Regions from separate parts of the Streptomyces sp. NPDC058534 genome, predicted to be linked through region 2. Evidence: riboswitches for the same ligand, from Rfam matches in the RefSeq annotation. Region 2 holds a riboswitch; the other holds the start of a gene.
What was found. A riboswitch is a leader RNA that binds a small molecule or an ion and turns the genes downstream of it on or off. The one in region 2 is predicted to bind cobalamin.
Positions count from the first base shown of each region.

Region 1: it holds a riboswitch for cobalamin, as region 2 does, so the genes downstream of both, ACFWR9_RS14245 (energy-coupling factor ABC transporter permease) here and ACFWR9_RS23150 (ABC transporter substrate-binding protein) in region 2, are expected to answer to the same signal.

Region 1 is NZ_JBHXNW010000018.1:113,646-118,266, forward strand. Features, by position in the region: gene ACFWR9_RS14230 (ATP-binding cassette domain-containing protein) at 1-449, opposite strand, end outside; gene cbiQ (cobalt ECF transporter T component CbiQ) at 446-1,195, opposite strand; gene ACFWR9_RS14240 (energy-coupling factor ABC transporter substrate-binding protein) at 1,196-1,531, opposite strand; gene ACFWR9_RS14245 (energy-coupling factor ABC transporter permease) at 1,528-2,235, opposite strand; cobalamin riboswitch at 2,265-2,625, opposite strand; gene ACFWR9_RS14250 (potassium channel family protein) at 2,714-3,259, opposite strand; gene ACFWR9_RS14255 (chloride channel protein) at 3,256-4,548, opposite strand.
Region 2 is NZ_JBHXNW010000038.1:25,274-29,894, reverse strand. Features, by position in the region: gene ACFWR9_RS23160 ((2Fe-2S)-binding protein) at 1-683, opposite strand, end outside; gene ACFWR9_RS23155 ((2Fe-2S) ferredoxin domain-containing protein) at 717-1,112, opposite strand; cobalamin riboswitch at 1,175-1,299, opposite strand; cobalamin riboswitch at 1,424-1,606, shown strand; gene ACFWR9_RS23150 (ABC transporter substrate-binding protein) at 1,644-2,669, shown strand; gene ACFWR9_RS23145 (FecCD family ABC transporter permease) at 2,666-3,772, shown strand; gene ACFWR9_RS23140 (ABC transporter ATP-binding protein) at 3,769-4,581, shown strand; gene ACFWR9_RS23135 (DUF4190 domain-containing protein) at 4,612-4,621, opposite strand, start outside.

The DNA.
Region 1 (4,621 bases), on a different contig from region 2:
GACAGCAGATGGGTCGGCCGGTCGGCCAGCGCCCCGATGTCCAGTGCGGCGAGCGCCTCGTCGACCCGCGACCGGACCTCCGCGTCCGGCAGGCCCAGGTTCAACGGCCCGAAGGACACGTCCTGCCCCACCGAGGCCGCGAACAGCTGGTCGTCCGGATCCTGCACCACCAACTGCACCGTGGTCCGCAGCCGGGTCAGCCCCTTGCGGTCGTACGCCACCGGCTCCCCGTCGAGCGTCAACGTCCCCGCACGCGGTCGGAGTCCGCCGCTGAGCAGCCGCATCAGCGTGGTCTTGCCGCTGCCGTTGCGGCCAAGGAGCGCCAGCGCCCGCCCCTCGCACACCGAGAAGTCCAGCCCCGTCAGCACGTCCGGGCCCTCCTCGTAGGCGAAGGCCACACCCCGCAGAGCTACCAGCGCCTCCGCCGTCGCCTCGCTCGTCCCACTCACGACAGCGGCCCTTCCAGTACGAGGGTGAGGGCGGCCAGCGCCGCCAGCAGCGCGCCGCTCGCCGCCGTGAAGGCGACCGAGACGCGGGCCTCGGGCACCAGGACCCGCAGGGTGCCGTCGTAACCGCGGCCGGCCAGCCCGGACTGGAGCCGTGCCGCCCGGTCGAAGGCCCGCACGAACGCCGTGGCGCCGAGACCGCCGAGCGAACGCCAGGTCGCGGCCCGGGTGGTGTGCCCCAGCCGCGCGGCCTGCGCCTCCCGGATGCGACGCACCGAGTCCAGCAGCAGGAAACTCATCCGGTACGTCACCAGCGCCACGTCCACGACCGGTGCGGGCACCCCCGCCCGCACCAGCCGGGGCAGCAGGTCCGACATCGGCGTGGTGAACGCGAACAGCAGCACCCCGAGCGAGGCCGCCGAGGTCCGCAGCAGCAGCTCACCGGCGCGCACCGGCCCACCCTGAGCCACCGTCAGGAACCCGTCCGCGCCCCCGACCTGGACCAGCAGCGGCAGCGCGCCCGTCACACAGAAACCCAACGGCACCCGGTACGCCCGCCACAGCCGGCGCCCGGGCACGCCCGCCGGGCCGAGCAGCACCGCAAGCGCCGTCACCAGCACCAGCGCCGCGCCCGGCCAGGGCGGCAGCGAGATCGCGAGCACGGTCAGCCCCAGTCCGAGTACGGCCTTGTCCACGGGATGGCGGCGGCGCCACCGACTGCTGTGCGCCGCGGCGTCGATCGGCAGCACTCAGTTCCCTTCGGGAGCATCCCGCAGTGCCGCCGCCCGCTCCTCGCCCTGCCGCCGGCCCCGGCGTACACCGAAGTAGTACGCCAGCACGCCCGCGCCGAGCGCGGCCTGCACCGCGAACAGCGCCGACTCGATCTCCCCGGACGGCGGTTCGTACAGTGGCGAGAACCACGGCTCGTAGTCCGGCTCGATCTCCGTGATCGCCGTCTCCGCCTCCGCGTCCGCGCCGGCGAACGGCTCCTCCTTGTGGTCGCCGAGCCCGAGTACCAGCGGCAGCACCGCGAGCGCGGCCACGGCGAGCAGCAACAGGGCGTTGATCTTCGCGTTGCGGGTCATCGGGCCACCGCCTCCTGCTCGTCGGACGTGGTCTTGCCCGACCTGGTGAGCAGCACGCCCAGCCGGGTCAGTTCACCCTTGCTGGACTGCACCAGCAGCCGCATCACGATCACCGTGAGCAGGCCCTCGCTGACCGCGAGCGGGATCTGCGTGACGGCGAAGATGGACCCGAACTTGCCGAGCGCGCCGACGAATCCGCTGCTCGGGTCGGGGAAGGCCAGCGCCAGCTGGACGCTGGTCACGCAGTAGGTGGACAGGTCGGCGACGAACGCCCCGAAGAACACGGCGACCATCAGCGGCACGTCGCAGCGGCGCAGCAGCCGGTAGACGCCGTACCCGGCCCAGGGGCCGACGATCGCCATGGAGAAGACGTTGGCGCCGAGCGTGGTCAGCCCGCCGTGGGCGAGCAGCAGCGCCTGGAAGAGCAGGGTGATGGTGCCCAGTACCGCCATGATCGGCGGCCGGAAGAGGATGGCGCCCAGACCGGTGCCGGTCGGATGGGAGCAGCTTCCGGTGACGGAGGGCAGTTTCAGGGCCGACAGGACGAACGTGAAGGCACCGGAGGCGCCGAGGAGCAGCGTGCTCTCCGGGTGCTCCCTGACCTCACGGGTGAGTGACCGGACTCCGTGGACGACGAACGGCGCGGACGCGACACCCCAGGCGATCGCGTGCGCCGGTGGCAGAAAGCCCTCGGCTATGTGCATGGCTCAGCAGACCCTCTCCAGCACCTCGTGGATGGACGACGCGCCTTGGCCGGTCTCCTGGCTGACGGGTACCGCTGTCCGAGCAACGCCTTCCCGGGTTAGGCCCTGTCGTCGGACTCCCGTCTGCCTCGCGGCGCCATGCACGCACTCTCGCCGCACCGGGCCCTGACCCAAGTACATCCAGTACGAGGCTCAGGGCCCGGCACGCCGAGAGCACGCACCTGACACCGCGAGGCCCGCCCTCCGGGCGGACGACGGGAGTCCGACGACAGGGCCTAGAACCCAGTGGCTGCCCACAAGGGGCCGGAGCCGGACTTCCCGATTCACAGTGGCGAGGGCCGCACCGGCATCACACCGGATTTCCCGTTCACCAAGGCGTGGCGACAGTAGTGCTCCTACGGGGGTGGTGACAAGCGGGCCTCCTGTCGCGCGGACCCGGCCGGGGACCGGGCGGACAGGGCTCGGGGCTGCGGAAACGTCAGCCGGACCGGTCCCGTTCCGTGCGCCGGACCACCATGGCGCGCGCCCGCGTGCTGAGCGCGGTCGCGGCGGCCGTGAGGAAGACGAAGCTGTAGACGATCTGGAGCAGGGTCACGATCCGGGCCGACTGCCCGCGCGGGGTGATGTCCCCGTACCCGACCGTGGCGAGCGTGACCACCGTGAAGTAGAGCGCGTCGACGCGGGTGTGCAGGCCGGTGAACTCGCCGGGCTGCTTGGCGAGGGCGTAGTACGTGGCCGAGAAGACGTGCACGGACAGGATGATCAGCAGGGTGATGACCACACCGGGCCTGGTCTCGGGGCGGTCGACCAGGACGTGGTGGATCTGCCGGAGCAGCAGCGCGGCCACGGCACTCAGCAGCAGGGCGAACAGCACCCAGCTCAGCACGGGCCGGTGCGGGCCCAGATGGTCGAGGGGGAGCAGGAAGTAGGCCACGACCACGGCCACCGCGACACAGCCCCGTACGACCCAGGGCCGGGCGGTGCGCCAGGCGTTACGGGTCTGTACGGTCCGGCGCTCCGTCACCCGGTCGTTCCCGTCGTCGGGGCGTGGGCCGCTTCCGGTTCCGTGCGGCGCACCACCTGGGAGACGACGAAGGCGACGACCGACGCGGTGACGATCAGCGGCATCTGGTCGTACGCGTCCCCGCCCGTGAGCAGCACCGCCAGGACCGCGCTGGACAGCGGCAGCCCCGTCACCGCGGCCGCCGCGGCGGAGATGCCGAGGGCGAGCGCCGGGGTCACGCCGAAGCCGGGCAGCCCGGAGCAGGCCATGGCGGTGGCCGTGCCCAGCAGCACCGCCGGGAAGATCGGGCCGCCGCGCAGGCTACCAAGGGCGATGCCCCAGGCCAGCCCCTTGCACGCGACCAGGGCGATCAGCGCGCCCACCGGCCAGGCGTGCGGGTGGGCGGCGATCTGCGCGAGGGTGGCCTGGCCGGACAGCGCCGCCTCGGCCGGGGAGCGGCCGGTGATCAGCGCGTACGCGGCGACGCAGACCCCGACGGCCGTGGCGCAGACCACGGTGCGGACGGCCGTGTGCCGCCGGGTCCAGGAGACGGTGTGGTGCCCCAGCTCGCGGGCCAGCGTGATCAGCACGGCGATCAGCGCCGCCGTGGGGATGCCCCACAGGAAGTCACCGGCGTCCGGGTTGGCGGCCGGTGGTAAGTCGTGCAGGGCGAGCGCGCCGATCTTCAGGCCGGTCCACTGCCCGAAGCCGGTGAAGACCAGGGCGCCGGTGGCGCTGGCCAGCAGACAGGGCAGCAGCAGGACGACCAGTTGCGCCCCGGCCAGCCCCGCGCCCTCGATGAGCAGTACGGCCGCGGCCACCGGGCCGCCGAGGATCGTGGAGATCGCGGCGGTGGAACCGGCCGTGGCGAGGATGGCGCCGGCCCGCTGGTCGCCGCCCGTGCCCGTCCGCCGCACCGCCAGCAGCGCGAGCCCGCTGCCGACGGCCATGAGCGGGGCCTCGGGACCCAGCACCACACCTAGCGGCAGGGTGGCCAGCGCGGCCAGGACCGCTCCGGGCAGCGCCCGGGGACCGACGGGCGGCCCGCCCAGGCCGTTCACCGGCAGATGGCCGCCGCCGCCGGGCATCCGGGTCACGATCGGCGCCAGGACCAGCCCGGCCGGCACCAGCGCGGGCAGCGGCCACCACCAGGGCGGGGTGTCGTACCCGGCCGCCTCGGGCAGCGAGGTCCACACCCAGTGCTGCAACTGGTGCTGGAGGCCGACGAAGAAGAAGCAGGCCAGCGCGATCGGCACGCCCAGCAGTACGCACAGCAGCAACAGCCGCCGGTAGCCGGGGCTGAGCAGCATGTGCCGCAGCGACTGCTCGGCCCGGCCCGGGGCGGCGTTCGCCGGCGCCGGCCGACTCGTCACGTGCCCTCCT
Region 2 (4,621 bases):
CCGGCCAGGCAGCAGTCGCCGCACTTCGAGCCGTTCGGCGCGCGGTAGTAGAGACAGCAACTGCGGCGCCGGAACGTGAGATCCGGACCGGTGATCTCTCCGGTGCCCACGAGCCGTCCGGTGTTCAGCAGCTCGGTGGTGAGGCCGGTGAGCGGCTCGCGCAGTGCGGGGTGGGCCGTCAGCAGGGCGCGGGCCGCCTCGACGAGCGCCGAGGCCGCGTTGCCGTCCAGCAGTCGTGGGGCGACCTTGACGCGCAGCCCTTGGGCCAGCGCCTCCAGGTGCGCCGTCACCTGCTCGTACAGCGCGAGGGCCGGGGACGGCAGTGGGCCGGTGCGCAGACCGGCGGGGCGCGGCATGCGCAGGGCCGGTCCGTCGTCGGCCCGCTCCAGCCGGCTCAGGTCCGGGACGATCCCGTGCAGGAGTACGCAGGCCAGGGCGGGCGACCAGAGGCGGGCCGCGTGGCCGAGGTGGGCGATGGACACGCCGATCCGCGGTTCGCGCGCCCGGTGGCGGTGCGCGACGGCCTCGGCGAGGTCGGTGAAACCCCGCGAGTAGGAGAGGCCGAGCGGATGCCGGCCCGCGTCGCCGCCCCCGACGCGCAGGACGAAGAAGCCGCCGAGGGCGGCCACGTCGTGCAGGGCGGCGGTGACGTCGGCGGGCGATGCCTGGGCGTTTGCGGACACCGGGCGCTCCTCGTGCGGGTGGTGAACGCGGTATCAGGAGGCCGTAGGGCGTCGCGGGGGCGTGATGGCGTACAGGTCGAGGATGTCCGGTCGGGGTGCGACGCCGGGGCCTCCGGCGCGGACCCAGTCGGCGATGTCCTCTGTGGCGTCCGGGTCGTTGACCAGCCCCAGCCAGACGGGACGGGCGCCGGCGGCGCGGCCCGCCGCGGAGGGCTGGACGACGATCACGTTGGCCTGTTCGCACACGTCGAGGCAGTCCGACACCCGCACGGGCACCCGGGCCCGCAGACGCGCCGTCTGCGCCGCGTGGTCGACGCCGATGATCTTCGGGGTGCCGCAGCAGCAGTCCCGGCAGACGACGACCCGTGAGGGCGTCGGGTCCGCGGGTCCGGTGGGCGTCGCTTCGGCCGGGCTCGCTTCGGCGGGCATGCGGCATCGTCCCTCTCCCCGGGGAGATCCGCCCCGGTGGTCCGTCGAGGAGGCGACCGCGTGAGTCTCCTGGCTCTCGGGTCGTCGCTCGCCCCGCCCCTTCCCACCCGGTACGGGCAGTGGTCGTGTGGGGGCTCGCTCGCCGATCACAGTGGCGGGACCGCGCCGGAATCGCACCGGCTTCCTCGGGCCGCCGTCGCCCAATTGCTCCGGGCATCCTCGCATCCCGTCCCCGGAGCTGTCAGCGGGGCCCCGCCCCGTGGACGGGCACTACGTGCACGCTGAACACCCGTGCTTTGCGCCCGGCCCAAAGGAACGTAATATCGCCAGGTCATAGCCGCGACGGGAGACAGGAAGCCGGTGCGAATCCGGCACGGTCCCGCCACTGTGACCGGGCACAGCGTGCCCTCGACCTGCCCCCGCGCCCATCGGGCGGGCAGCCGGGGGCCGTCGGCCCGGGAGTCAGGACACTGGCCTGTCGCGGGCCCGATCCGAGGAGCGCGGACTCCCCAGGAGGCTTACGTGTCAGCCCTGTTCTCCCCTGCCCGACGCCGCCGGACGCTGCGCGGCACGGCCGCGGCGCTCGCCCTGTCGGCGGCCCTGGTGACCGCCGGGTGCGGCTCCTCCGACGAGGCCGGCGACGCCGGCCCGGACGGTCCGGCCTCGGCGTCCTCCCTCGCCGGTTTCCCCGTCACCATCGACAACTGCGGTGTGAGGACGACCTACGACAAGCCGCCGTCCCGGGTGGTCACCATCCACCAGCACCCCGCGGAGCTGATGCTCGCGCTCGGCCTGAAGGACCGCATGGTCGGCACCGCCTTCCCCGATTCGGCCGTCCTGCCCGAGCTGAAGAAGGACTACGAGGCGATACCCGAACTCGCCGAGCGGGAACCTTCGTTCGAGAAGATCCTCGACGCCGAGCCCGATCTCGTCTACGGCGGCTACGGCAGCGCCTTCGCCGAGAACGAGGGCCGCTCCCGCGAGGCGTTCGCCGACGCGGGCATCGACACCCACCTCAACCGCGAGTACTGCGATGAGAAGCGGGTGACGATGAAGGACACCTACGCCGAGATCCGCACCGTCGCGAGCGTCTTCGGCGTACCCGACCGGGCCGACAAGCTGATCGCCGACCTGAAGAGCCGCGTGGCCAAGGCGTCCGCCGCCGTGAAGGGCGAACCGGAGGTGCCGGTCTTCGTCTACGACAGCGGCGACAAGAGCGCCTTCACCGCGGGCGGCAAGGGCCTGGGCACCGACCTGATCCGGCTGGCCGGCGGCAAGAACGTCTTCGGCGACCTCGACGAGGTGTTCGGCGACGTCTCCTGGGAACAGGTCGTCGAGCGCAGGCCCGAGGTCATCGCCATCTACGACTACGCCGGAGCCGGCAGCGTCGAGCAGAAGAAGGAGTTCCTGCTCTCCCAGCCGGCCCTCGCCGACGTCCCCGCCGTCAGGAACAAGCGGTTCGTCGTCCTGCCGCTGACCGCGACCCTGGTCGGCATCCGGTCGGCGTACGCCGTCGGCGACCTCGCCCACGGACTGCACCCCGAGAGCTTCCGGTGACGGGCACCGCCACCGAGGCGGTCGCCGAACCGGACCCGTCGGCGCGGCCGCGCCGGGCGGGGCGTACGACCATGGCGGGAACGTCGCTCGCCCTTGCGGCCCTGCTGGTGGCCTCCGTGACGGCCGGCCTGGCCATCGGCTCGGTCCAGGTGCCGCCCGGCCAGGTCTGGGGGATCGTGACGCACGCCCTGGGCGCCGACTTCACCCAACCGGACTGGTCCCGCGCGCGGGAGACCATCGTCCTCGACGTACGAGCGCCGCGCGTCCTGCTGGGAGCGGTGACCGGTGCGGGTCTCGCGGTGGTCGGCACCGCCCTTCAGGCCCTCGTCCGCAACCCGCTCGCCGAGCCGTACCTGCTCGGCGTCTCCTCCGGCGCGTCCCTCGGGGCGGTCTCGGTCATCGTCTTCGGCGTCGGCTTCCTCGGGCCCCTGTCGCTGTCCGCCGCCGCGTTCGCCGGCGCCCTCGGCGCTCTGGTGATCGTGTACGCCACCGCCCGCACCGGCGGGCGCATCACCTCGACGCGCCTGGTCCTGTCCGGGGTGGCGATCGCGGCGGTGCTCACGGCCGTCCTCGACCTGCTGCTGCTCACCACCGACCGCGGCAACGAGGCCCGGGCGGTGCTCGCCTGGACCCTCGGCGGTCTCGGCGGCGTCAACTGGGAGACCCTGTGGCTGCCGGGTCTGGGGGTGCTGCTGGGCATCGGCGTGCTCCTGGTGCAGGCCCGCAACCTGAACCTGCTGCTGGCCGGTGAGGAGGCGGCGACGACGATGGGGCTGGACGTGGCCCGCTTCCGGGCCCGCATGTTCGTGCTGCTGTCCCTGGTCACCGGCGTACTCGTCGCCGCGTCCGGCCCGATCGGCTTCGTCGGGCTGATCCTCCCGCACGTGGTACGGCTGTTCGTCGGCGGCGACCACCGCCGGGTGCTGCCCACCGCCGCGCTCGCCGGAGCGGTCTTCCTGATCTGGGCCGACATCGCCGCACGCACCGTCGCCGCGCCCATGGAGATCCCGGTGGGCGTGCTCACCGCGCTGTGCGGCGGGCCGTTCTTCCTGTGGCTGATGCGCCGGGACGCCCGGCGCGGTACCGACCGAGGAGGGGCATGAGCGCCGCGACCGACCTGTCCGTCGAGGGCGTCACCCTCACCGCCGGAGCACGCCACCTGGTGCGCGACGTCTCCCTGACCGCCTCGGCGGGCGAGGTGATCGGCCTGGTCGGCCCCAACGGCAGCGGCAAGTCCAGCCTGCTGAGGGCCGTCTACCGCGTCCTGCGCCCGGACACCGGCACGGTCCGCGTCGACGGCGCCGACACCTGGTCGATGCCCGCGCGGCAACTCGCCCGCACGGTGGCGGCCGTGGTGCAGGACTCGGCTGCGGACTTCGACCTCGCCGTCCGGGAGGTCGTGGCCATGGGCCGCACGCCGCACAAGCGGATGCTGGCCGGGGACACGGCCGAGGACGCCGCCATCATCGACGACGCCCTCACCGCGGTGGACGCCGACCGGTTGGCCGACCGTCCCTTCGACCGGCTGTCGGGCGGCGAGCGCCAGCGGGTCCTCATCGCCCGTGCCCTCGCCCAGCGGCCGGCCCTGCTGGTCCTGGACGAGCCGACCAACCACCTCGACATCCGCCATCAGCTGGACGTCCTCGGCGTGCTGCGCCGGCTGCCGGCGACCGTGCTGCTCGCCCTGCACGACCTCAACCTCGCCGCGTACTACTGCGACCGCCTCCATGTCCTGCGCGAGGGGGAGGTCGTGGCCTCGGGCCCGCCGGCCGAGGTGCTCACGCCGTCGCTGCTCGCCGACGTGTACGGGGTCGTGGGAGAGGTGAGCGTTCATCCGCGTACGGGCGCGCCGCAGGTGACGTTCCTTCCCGGCGAGCTTCCGAGCGGTCTCATGACGGAAGGGCCGCGCTGACGCGGCGGGCATCGCCGCGAGCAGCCCCCGTCAGTTGTTC